Regions from separate parts of the Shewanella sp. 433 genome, predicted to be linked through region 2. Evidence: predicted binding sites of a transcription regulator. Region 2 holds the regulator's gene; the other holds the start of a gene.
What was found. The regulator LexA, encoded in region 2, represses DNA repair genes until DNA is damaged. The targets are predictions, from matches to a motif close to TACTGTATNNNNATACAGTA.
Positions count from the first base shown of each region.

Region 1: the regulator LexA is predicted to act here: its motif matches at 2,181-2,200, upstream of recG (ATP-dependent DNA helicase RecG).

Region 1 covers NZ_CM181703.1:683,836-689,705, reverse strand. Annotated here, with positions in the region: gene AC5YB1_RS03230 (AMP-binding protein) at 1-875, shown strand, start outside; gene AC5YB1_RS03225 (calcium/sodium antiporter) at 1,051-1,983, shown strand; gene recG (ATP-dependent DNA helicase RecG) at 2,252-4,327, shown strand; gene AC5YB1_RS03215 (DUF3014 domain-containing protein) at 4,477-5,349, shown strand; gene AC5YB1_RS03210 (beta-ketoacyl synthase chain length factor) at 5,584-5,870, shown strand, end outside.
Region 2 covers NZ_CM181703.1:187,437-193,306, forward strand. Annotated here, with positions in the region: gene AC5YB1_RS00915 (GNAT family N-acetyltransferase) at 1-6, opposite strand, end outside; gene cysQ (3'(2'),5'-bisphosphate nucleotidase CysQ) at 1-811, opposite strand, end outside; gene nudE (ADP compounds hydrolase NudE) at 862-1,407, opposite strand; gene yrfG (GMP/IMP nucleotidase) at 1,504-2,175, shown strand; gene lexA (transcriptional repressor LexA) at 2,525-3,142, shown strand; gene AC5YB1_RS00940 (cell division inhibitor SulA) at 3,139-3,648, shown strand; partial or broken gene coxB (cytochrome c oxidase subunit II) at 4,046-5,158, shown strand; gene ctaD (cytochrome c oxidase subunit I) at 5,177-5,870, shown strand, end outside.

The DNA.
Region 1 (5,870 bases), 500 kb from region 2:
GACTTTGGAGCCTATTTCAGAAAAACATTATCGATAAAATTGGCTATAGCAAACTGAATTTTTTACTAAAGATCCCTATTATCAGCAGTATCGTTAAGCGAAAAATTCGCCAAGGATTAGGGCTTGAACACTGTAATCTACTGGGATCGGGTTCCGCGCCAATTCCACCTTCACTGATCACTTGGTATCACAAGATAGGCCTCGATATTTGCGAAGCGTGGGGCATGACTGAAAACAGCGCTTACTCCATCATTAACCACCCTTTCAATGCGAGTAAAATTGGTTCTGTCGGCCGTGCAGTAGAAGGCTGCAGCATAAAACAAGCCGACAATGGTGAGCTGTTAGTTAAAAGCCCAGGCCTAATGAGTGGCTATTATAAACAGCCCGAAACCAGTGCCAGTAGTTTCGATGCCGATGGCTATTTCCACACCGGAGACTTATGCGCTATCGATGCCGAGGGTTATGTGACCATCACCGGGCGAGTTAAGGACAATTTCAAAACCTCTAAAGGCAAATATGTGGCTCCAGTCCCCATTGAGCGTAAGTTGGCACAAGATCCTCATGTTGAGCTGATCTGCATCATAGGCTCTGGCTTACCGCATCCTATCGCCTTAGTGCAACTGTCTGAGGGTGCTGCCATGCAGCCTAAAGAGGAGATCCGCACTTCTCTCAAAGCCACACTCGACAGTGTGAATCCGCATCTAGAGTCTCACGAAACCGTCGATGCCATAGTGGTCGTCAGTGAGCCTTGGGATATCGACAACGATGTGCTCACGCCGACACTCAAGATCAAACGCCACGTACTTGAGGAGCGCTTTAGCGCCAAAGTCGATGGGTTGCGCGGCGGTAAAATCCGCTGGGAAGATGAGCTTTAAGCCCTTAGACAGAAATTAATCGGTGTAACACCTAAAAGCACGTCTAAGACGTGCTTTTTTACTGTTAATTTAACCGCTTATCTTAAATAAAATTTAATCTTGGCTGTGCGAAATTTTAGTTGCCTTCCGAGTGTTAAAGCCTATCCTTGCCGCCTAACGTTTATTGGAGGTAACCATGTTGACTTTATTAGCCATTATCGGTGGTTTTATTATCCTGACCGCAGGGGCAGAAGCCTTGGTACGCGGTGCTAGCTCGGTGGCATTAAAGTTAGGAATTGCACCTTTAATCATAGGATTAACTATTGTTGCATTCGGTACTAGTGCACCTGAACTGGCTGTAAGCCTTAAATCTGCATTAGCTGGCAACCCAGGTATCGCCATTGGTAATGTTATCGGCTCTAACATCGCCAATATTGGCTTGATCTTAGGTATCACTGCCCTTATTCGGCCAATACAGGTACAGACGCAAATGATCAAACGGGATATCCCTATCATGATCGGTGCCAGCCTACTGTTTTGGGGGTTAATTAGCGATGGCGATGTCAGCCTGCTCGATGGTGCACTGCTCACTGCACTGCTGGTGGCCTATTTAGGCTTTAGCTATATCAGCAGTAAAGGGGAAGGAGCCGACGATATTCCAGGTTCGAGTTCAGTGCATCCGCTATTAGCGACTCTGCTCATCGCCATAGGCATCAGCATGCTGGTTGGCGGTGGTATGCTGTTTGTCGATGGCGCGGTGACACTGGCGCAGCAATTTGGGGTTAGCGAACTCATCATCGGCCTGACCATAGTCGCGATAGGCACCAGCATGCCAGAACTGGTGACATCGGTGGTTGCGGCCCGTAAAGGCGAAAGCGATATCGCCATCGGTAATGTTGTTGGCTCTAACCTTTTTAATATATTGGGTATTTTAGGTGTTACCGCACTTGTACACCCTATCACCTCAGGTGGCTTACAGGTTATCGATATGAGCGTGATGCTGGCGCTGGCGCTGATCTTACTGCCCGTGGCGTGGACAGGCTTGCGTATTGGCCGCCGCGAAGGCGCTTTACTGCTAGTGGCTTACCTTGCCTACATGGGTTATCTCATTAATAGCGCCATGGGATAAAGCGGCTAAAGGAGCTGCCTTAAACAAGGCAACCAAACCCAATAGCTCAACAAATAGACCTAGGCAAGAGTCCTAGGTCTATTTGCATTTGCCTCACCCCTCTCACGCTTCACCACGCATTCCTTTTCCCTCGGACTGTCACCAGCCCACTGCACGCCAATTTGACTAAGATTGCGTTCAGAGTAAACTCTGATAATATATGTATATATTTACAGTGATTGAGCCAATAGTGGTTTAAATGACTCAATGAATCAAATGGGTATAAAGCGTGGATAGACTCGATCTTATGGCTGTTACAGAGCTAAAAGGCGTTGCGATTAAAATGGCGCAGCGGCTAGAGAAGCTCGGCATAAAAACAGTCCAAGATCTCCTATTTCATCTGCCACTGCGCTACGAAGACCGCACCCAGATATACCCGATTGCCGCGCTTTACCCCGGTAGCTATGGCACCATCGAAGCCGTAATTCAGTCATCGCAAATTATTCAAGGCCGCAAACGTATGCTCACCTGCACCGTACGCGATGACAGCGGCATGATGACCTTACGCTTCTTTAATTTTTCCGTCGCCCAGCGTAACGGTTTAGAAAATGGGGCCACTATTCGCGCCTATGGCGAAGTGCGCCGCGCTAAACATTCGGTAGAGATCATCCACCCTGAATATAAGCTCATTCATGGCGCCAGCGATGCAGGGCTCAGTGAAACACTTACCCCTATCTACCCCACGACCGAAGGGCTAAAGCAAGCCAGCTGGATAAAATTGACCGACCAAGCCTTGTCACTACTCGACAGTGGTGCACTCGCCGAGTTATTACCGCCAGCACTGCGACCTAATCAAATGTCGCTCATCGAGGCCCTCAAATTACTGCATCGGCCACCCACAGGCACCGATCCTTTTACGCTCGAACAAGGCACACACCCGGCGCAGCAGCGCTTGATCCAAGAAGAACTACTGGCCCACAATTTGAGTATGTTACGGCTAAGACAACGTAGTCATCGCGATACGGCCGTATCGCTCGCGGGGAGCGGCCAACTGATCAATCCGTTTTTAACCACACTACCCTTTAGTCCAACTGGAGCCCAGCAACGTGTGGTGGCAGAGATCAAGAGTGATTTACGCCAGCAACATCCAATGATGCGCTTAGTGCAAGGCGATGTGGGATCGGGAAAAACCTTAGTTGCCGCATTGGCAGCGCTACAAGCGATTGAGAGCGGCTATCAAGTCGCCATGATGGCGCCCACCGAACTACTGGCAGAGCAACATGCCAATAACTTTGCCACTTGGTTTGAGCCACTGGGATTAACCGTGGGTTGGTTAGCGGGCAAGCTCAAAGGTAAGGCGCGCAGCCAATCTTTGGACATGATAAAAAGCGGTGAGGCCCATATCGTTATCGGTACCCACGCGATTTTTCAAGACAAGGTCGAATTTAATAACCTAGCCCTGATCATTATTGATGAGCAGCACAGGTTCGGCGTGCACCAGCGATTGGGGCTACGTGAAAAGGGGATCAGTCAGGGCTTTCATCCACATCAATTAATCATGACAGCCACGCCTATCCCGCGCACATTAGCCATGACCGCCTACGCCGATTTAGACACCTCTATTATCGACGAACTACCGCCCGGCAGAACCCCTGTGACCACGGTGGCGGTATCCGATAGCAGGCGAGCCGAAGTGATTGAGCGAGTGCGCCAAGCCGCGCTGCAACATAATCGCCAAGCCTATTGGGTCTGCACCCTAATTGAAGAGTCGGAAGTGTTAGAGTGCCAAGCGGCCGAAGACACCGCAGAGGAACTCAAGCAGCAACTACCAGAGTTGGCGATAGGCCTGGTACATGGGCGGATGAAGCCCGCAGAAAAACAAGCCATTATGGCCGACTTCAAAGCAGGGATAATTCAATTATTGGTTGCCACGACTGTGATTGAAGTGGGCGTCGATGTGCCCAATGCCAGCTTAATGATCATCGAAAATCCCGAACGCTTAGGTCTAGCACAGTTGCATCAGCTCAGGGGACGTGTTGGCCGTGGCGCCATTGCCAGTCACTGTGTCCTCATGTATAAGGCGCCGCTGTCGGCAACTGCGACTAAGCGCTTAGGCGTACTGCGTGACAGTAATGATGGTTTTGTTATCGCGCAGAAAGATCTCGAAATACGCGGGCCGGGTGAGGTCCTAGGCACTAAACAAACTGGTCTTGTCGACATGAAAATCGCCGATCTTATCCGCGATCAAGCCTTGATCCCCAATATCCAAAAACTGGCGCAACACGTGATGCAGCAGGCTCCCGATAATGTCGATGCCATCATCACGCGCTGGCTCGGGAACAGGCAGCAATATGTACAAGCCTAATCAGTGCTATAACTTGGGTTATACCCTCTGTTGAAGTTAAATATTTTTTATTTCAGTCAACTTCACTAGACAAGTCGACTGAATTTTGCAGAATGAAGAGAGGCTGTGTTGGCCCCTCCTACACACGAGCTATTTTTCAAGGAACTCACATGCAAGTCAGTCAAGAAGATAGAATTGCCCCGCAAGAAAAACGTGGTGGTGCCAGCGCGCTAACGATTGCTGTTGTGGTGATTTTGCTGATCGTGGCCGCTGGCGCTTATTATTTCTTTGACAGCAAAGAAACCCAATCTGAGCCAGAGCAACCAACGGCTGTGACCTTGCCCGAAATCGTCCCCGAGCAGCCGTTACCCACCGATGCCAATCTGCCAGAGCCCGAAGCTGAGCCTGAGCCCGTTGTTGAGCCGCCTGTAGCGGAAGTCACAACGCCACAAGTTGAGCCCATCCCCACGCTCGCTGACAGTGATAGTTATGTGACCGCTAAAACACTCGACGTCGCTAACGGCATGAAAATCGACCCTATTTTAGTTGAAAAAGATATCATCAGACACTTTGTGGTGTTCGTCGATAATATCGCCCAAGGGGAGTTAGCCCGCAAAGTCAGTCCACTTAAGGCGCCCAAGAGCCAGTTTACGGTTTCAGATGTGAGTAATAAAACATACCTAAACCCAGATAGTTACCACAGATACGATCTCTACGCCGACTTTATTAGCAATCTTGATGAGCAGCAACTCGTCACCACCTATGAACAGTTAACGCCACTACTTAACCAAGCGTTTGAGGAGCTCGGTTACAGTAATGGCAGCTTTAACGAACGCATGATCGACGCCATCAACGTGATGCTTGCTGCACCCATTATTGAACAAGCGATTGAGCTCAATAGCGTTAGCGTTAACTATAAGTTTGTCGATCCACAGCTAGAATCGTTACCCAATGCACAAAAATTGATGATCCGCATGGGCCCCGAAAACAGCAAAAAAGTCAAAATGGCGTTGCGTAAGCTGAAAAAACAACTGCAAGAGTAGTCACAGCCAACACCTAAAAAAACCGCCTCATTTGGCGGTTTTTTTACTGTAACTAGCACAGCATGTTATCTAGCTGTACGCACCATAATCATCACCATAACAGGGCAACATCGACATAGCGCAAATCGTGCTTTTTCTCTACATATCGGTGTACAATGGCACAATTGATGCGGCGTAAAGCCCATTCCCCTGTTATGGAAAACGCAGCCGTATGCTGCAGATTGAGGCAAAGCAGTGCAGTTAACCTTTAGGATCCAGTCGTCAGGTGCTTGGTCACCTCGCTACCAACAGATAGCCGATTGGCAACAATGGCCTCAGTCGCTCGGCGATGAAAATGATCTGGCGAGTACACCCAAACTGTCTCAAATACCTGCGATGCAGCGTCGACGCTTTAGCAAGCTGACCAAAATGCTGCTCGATGCGGCATTTCAATGTGATGCCCCTGATCAATGCCGCACTATTTTCGCTTCGCGTCATGGCGAGCTTAACCGCACCGTCGAACTCCTCGAAGATATTGTGCA
Region 2 (5,870 bases):
ATTCACTGACTAACAACTCATCCCAAGGTAAATGGGTCGAACCGACCACGATAAAATTAGGGTTTTCGAGCGATTCACGTTCGTTATAACTGAGCGGCTGCAGTTCAAGATCCATGATCTGCCCGCCCGCCTCTTCGACAATAATTTGTGCCGCGCCGGTATCCCACTCGCCAGTAGGGCCAATGCGTACATAACAATCGGCGCGCCCTTCGGCGACCAAGCAACTTTTAAGCGCTGCCCCGCCGAGCACCACGAGCTCACAATGTTTAGGCTGGTTCAGTAGCTTTAATACCGACTGCGGATCTTGGCGACGACTGACCGCCAAGCGCAATGAGCGCGAATCATCGAGTGTCAATTGACGACTGGCAATACGCTGCTCGCCTTTACTTGAGCGCTTATAAGCCCCCAGTCCCGCGATGGCATAATAAATCACCTCGGTCATGGGCACATAAACAATCCCCATAATGGGGCGATTATGCTCAACTAACGCGATGATCACCGAAAAGTCGCCGCTGCCAGCAATAAACTCTCCGGTGCCATCTAACGGATCGACCAGCCAATACCTGGGCCAATCGACGCGATCGGATAACGGGATGTCGGCATCTTCTTCAGATAACACAGGAATATCAGGAGTCAGCTGAGTCAGCGCAGCGGTGATAATTTGGTGCGCAGCGAGATCGGCAGACGTCACAGGGGTATTATCCGCCTTAATTTCTTTATCAAAGCTACCTTCAAGGTAAATATCTTTGATGGCCATTCCCGCTTCAACGGCGATGGCGATCACCTGTTCCACACACTCTTCTGGCTTCATCACAACTCCAACAACCTAGACAGGTAATGCATATATCCGAATTGAAATAACTATTTTAGTTTTAAATGCTTCTGGGCTAAAAACAAGGCACTCACACTTCTAGACTCTGAGAAGTCTTCCAATGCCAATAGCCCTGACCACTGTGCAAGCGGCCAAGAAACAACCTCTATTGGCTCGGGCTCATCGCCTTCAAGGCGACTCTCATACAGATCTTCTGCAATATAGATCTGCATCTTGCTGACAAAATAGCTGGGCGCCAGACTTAACTCCATCAAATGGGTTAATTTTTTAGCCCCAAAGCCTATCTCCTCCTGCAGCTCCCGATTAGCGGCTTGCTCAGGCGTCTCTCCCGGATCAACCAGCCCTTTGGGAAAGCCCAGTTCATAGCTGTGGGTTCCTGCGGCGTACTCTCTGCCCAGCAGCAGTTGCTCACCCAACACAGGGACCACCATTACGGCACCACGATTATTACCTTTCATACGTTCATACTGGCGCTCGACCTGATTAGAAAATTTCAGGTGCACTTGTTCAATTTGAAATAACCGACTCTGGGCAACAACTTGTGTATGTAATATCTGTGGCTTTTGGTCCGACATGAATGTCCCTGATAAAATGACGTTTGCATCACAGTTCAATCTTACTATGATGGGCCTAATCCACAACTCTCACGATAGAATTTTTTTACTGACCTTATGTTTCCTTGGGATAAAATCGATACTGTACTGCTTGATATGGATGGCACACTGCTAGATTTACACTTTGATAGCCATTTTTGGCTCAAGCTAGTGCCGCAAACCTTAAGTCACAGCAGAAACATCTCTCTAAATGAAGCTAATGTCTTGGTAGAACAAGCCTACGACCAAGTGGTTGGCACCTTGGATTGGTATTGCCTCGACTACTGGCAGCAACAACTGCAACTGGATATTGTGCAGCTGCAACGCACATTGGCCGACAGGATACAGTTACGCCAAGACAGCATGCCATTTCTACGCGCATTGACTCAAAAGCATAAAACCAGAATATTAGTGACCAATGCCCATCCTCAAAGCCTAGCTCTCAAACTAGAACACACAGAGCTCGCGCAAGGGTTAGACCATATGATCTCCAGCCATGAAACAGGTTTTGCTAAAGAGCACCCTCAATTTTGGTCTAGCTTATTTAACCAATATCAATTGCAACCCAGTCGGTGTTTATTTATCGATGACAGCGAAGCTATCTTACATGCCGCCAAACAAGCTGGAGTTGGGTATTTGCTTGGCATAAGCAATCCTGATAGTAAAAAGCCCCATAAAATATTTACCGACTTTCCCGCAATCCATGATTACCACCACCAGTTAGATGATCTTATCGCCAGTAAGCCATAATAGCTCCTCGCTCAATGACATAAGATAAGGATAAATGCAGGTGCATGGTGCAACCAAACCCTATAGCCTGCTTATTTGTTTCACCGCCCGAACTTGGCACTGAAATCGTCTCAACAGATAAGAGAGCAATCGCGCCACTCAGCGACACTCAATGAATCCTTTCCGTAAAATTAAATTCATAACATTGATTTAAATTAAAAAAGTCAGATTGCAATAAAAATAAATCTGCGACCTTATTTTCAGTTTTAAGCAAATCCCACCACATTGCCGACAAAAATATGCTTAATCCTTGCGCTACTTTAAATACTGTATATACTAACAGTTACTGTATGGAAAGACAGGATCTGTAATGAGACCATTAACCCCTAGACAAGCTGAAATATTAGAATTAATTAAACGCAATATTGCCGATACAGGCATGCCGCCTACCCGAGCTGAAATTGCTCGTCGCCTAGGCTTTAAAAGCGCCAATGCGGCCGAAGAGCACTTAAAAGCCTTAGCCAAAAAAGGCTGCATCGAAATAATGCCTGGGACCTCGCGAGGTATTAAGCTAACTCAAGAAGATGATAGCGAAGATCTTGGTTTACCACTGATTGGACAAGTCGCTGCCGGTGAACCCATTTTGGCCCAAGAACATGTTGAGCAACACTACAAAGTTGACCCAGCGATGTTTCGCCCAAGCGCTGATTTTCTCTTAAGAGTCCGCGGCGATAGCATGAAAAATATTGGTATTCTCGAAGGCGATCTACTTGCGGTGCATAAGGTGGAGCAAGCCAGTAATGGGCAGGTTGTCGTAGCTCGCGTCGAAGATGATGTCACAGTAAAGCGCTTTGAAAAGAAAGGTAATACTGTATATCTTCACGCCGAAAATGAAGAATATTCACCGATAGTCGTCGACCTATCTACCCAAAGCCTTAGCATCGAAGGGCTGGCCGTAGGTGTTATCCGCAACGGAGATTGGCAATGAATAATCTAATGGGTAATGCCCCGCGACATCCCGGCCTTTGGGTCGATATGAATAAGCAACACAAACCAACTCAGCACAGTACCATTGCGACATTATCGAGTCGTACCCAAGGTAAGCATGAGTTGCAAGCGCTAACACCGCAATTAGCAAGATTAAGCCAACAAGGCCAGTGGGTCGTACTGATTAGCCCACCGAATATTGGCTATAAGCAGATGCTCGCCGATGCGGGGGTACGCATGGATAGAATCTTATTAGTGCACACCAAAGATGAAGTTGAAGCACTGTGGGCGATGGAAAAAGCGCTTACTAGTGGTACATCCAGTGCGGTGATCAGTTGGACCCAAGCACTCGATGCTCGCGATTGCCGCCGCTTACAATTGGTCGCCAAAAGTACCCAGGCTCTAGGTGTTGTGATTGAAGATGATAATAGTCACTTACCTGTAACAGCCCTGACAGAGCAAGATCTGGGCTATCAACAAGCATCATTATTTAGTTCACTGCACTAGCATTACAGTTCAAACTTTCCATACTTAAGCCCCGCGAGGGGCTTTTTTGTTGCTGTTTTAAAAAAATTAAAAAAAAGTGATCTTGATCAATATTTAAACAGCGATTAAGTTAGTAATAGATATCAACGATTATTTGTTATATCCGAACAATTTAGTGGTCTGTTTCATTGGCCAACGAGTGTAGATCTCTCACTGCGTCCAATAAAGCGGAAATTAGCCTGATATAGTCAGCCGTAAGTGCAAGCGTGGTAACCACCAGCAATAACAACAGCAATACCACCAGCGCACTGTGAAGTCATCGTTGCTTTTTTGGGAACTGAAAAGTTTGCATAGAGCCGAGACATACTGTGTAACTTTTCTTTGTAGTTGCCTTCGCAATTGACAGAGGAGAAGTCTAGTGAAGCATCTGTGGTATAGCTTGCTCGGGTTATTACTAGCCCCACCCATATTCGCAGCCGATATGCCCCTTAATATGACACTAGGGGTAACTGAGATCAGTGGCAAGGTTTTTAGCCTTCACATGACCATTCTTTATATCTGTTGCGCTATCGGCATCATAGTGTTTGGGGTGATGATCTATTCCATCATTAACCATCGTCGCTCCAAAGGTGCGGTGGCTGCCAATTTTCATGAAAGCACTAAAGTCGAAATCGCTTGGACTATCGTCCCTTTTGTCATCTTGATCCTGATGGCGATCCCTGCCACTAAAACTCTTATCGCCATGGAAGACCCTAGCGATGCGGATATCACCATCAAGGTTACAGGTTCTCAGTGGAAATGGCATTACAGTTATTTTGATCACGATATCGAATACTACAGTTTACTCGCTACCCCAAGAGCACAAATTGAAGGCAGTGAAACGAAGGGCGAAAACTATCTATTAGAAGTCGACAAACCTCTAGTGCTTCCCGTTAATAAAAAAGTGCGTTTCTTGATGACGTCAGATGATGTGATCCATTCTTGGTGGGTGCCAGCCTTTGCGGTAAAAAAAGATGCTAACCCCGGTTTCATCAATGAAGCTTGGACCCGCGTGGATAAACCCGGCACGTACCGCGGCCAATGTGCTGAACTATGCGGTAAGGACCATGGCTTTATGCCCATAGTGGTTGAAGTGTTGTCTGAGGCCGATTTTGCTCTCTGGATCGATGAGCAAAAAAACCAAGCCACAATCGCCGCCGCCGCAACCGAAGCCTCGTTATCGCAAACCTTATCTATGGATGAACTTATGACCCAAGGTGAGCAGATATACATGGCACGCTGCGCCGCCTGCCACCAGCCAAATGGCATGGGACTTCCAGGAGTGTTCCCCGGATTAAAAGCCAGCGCCATTGCCACCGGCCCAGTCACAGCACATATCGATATTGTGGTTAATGGTAAGGCGGGCACCGCAATGCAAGCCTTCGCTGGACAGCTAACACCACAGGAGATAGCGGCTGTGGTGACATATGAGCGTAACGCTTGGGGCAATGATGTCGGTGATATCATCCAAGCCGCTGACGTTAGTCAACATGGTCAATAGGGAGGCATGATGAATACAACAACGCGCGAAGCCAATATGGATGCCGCTCATATTGAAGAGTCTAACGAACACCACGAAGCTCACCCAACCGGCATAAAACGTTGGCTATTTACCACTAATCATAAAGATATCGGCACCTTATACCTATGGTTCAGCTTTATTATGTTTCTTACTGGCGGTGCCATGGCCATGGTGATCCGAGCCGAACTGTTTCAGCCTGGATTACAATTAGTCGAGCCCAACTTTTTTAATCAAATGACCACAGTGCACGGCTTGATCATGGTGTTTGGTGCCGTCATGCCCGCCTTTACAGGGCTTGCAAACTGGCTAATACCCATGATGATTGGCGCGCCCGATATGGCGCTACCACGGATGAATAACTGGAGCTTTTGGATTTTACCCTTCGCCTTTACCATATTATTAAGCTCACTCTTTATGGAAGGTGGAGGCCCCAACTTTGGTTGGACATTCTATGCTCCGCTATCCACCACTTATAGCCCTGATAGCACGGCACTGTTTGTATTTTCTATCCATATTATGGGGATCAGCTCAATCATGGGAGCCATCAACGTGGTGGTGACGATTGTGAATATGCGCGCCCCCGGCATGAGCTGGATGAAATTACCGCTATTTGTGTGGACCTGGTTAATCACCGCTTTCTTGTTGATCGCCGTCATGCCTGTGCTTGCAGGGGTGGTCACTA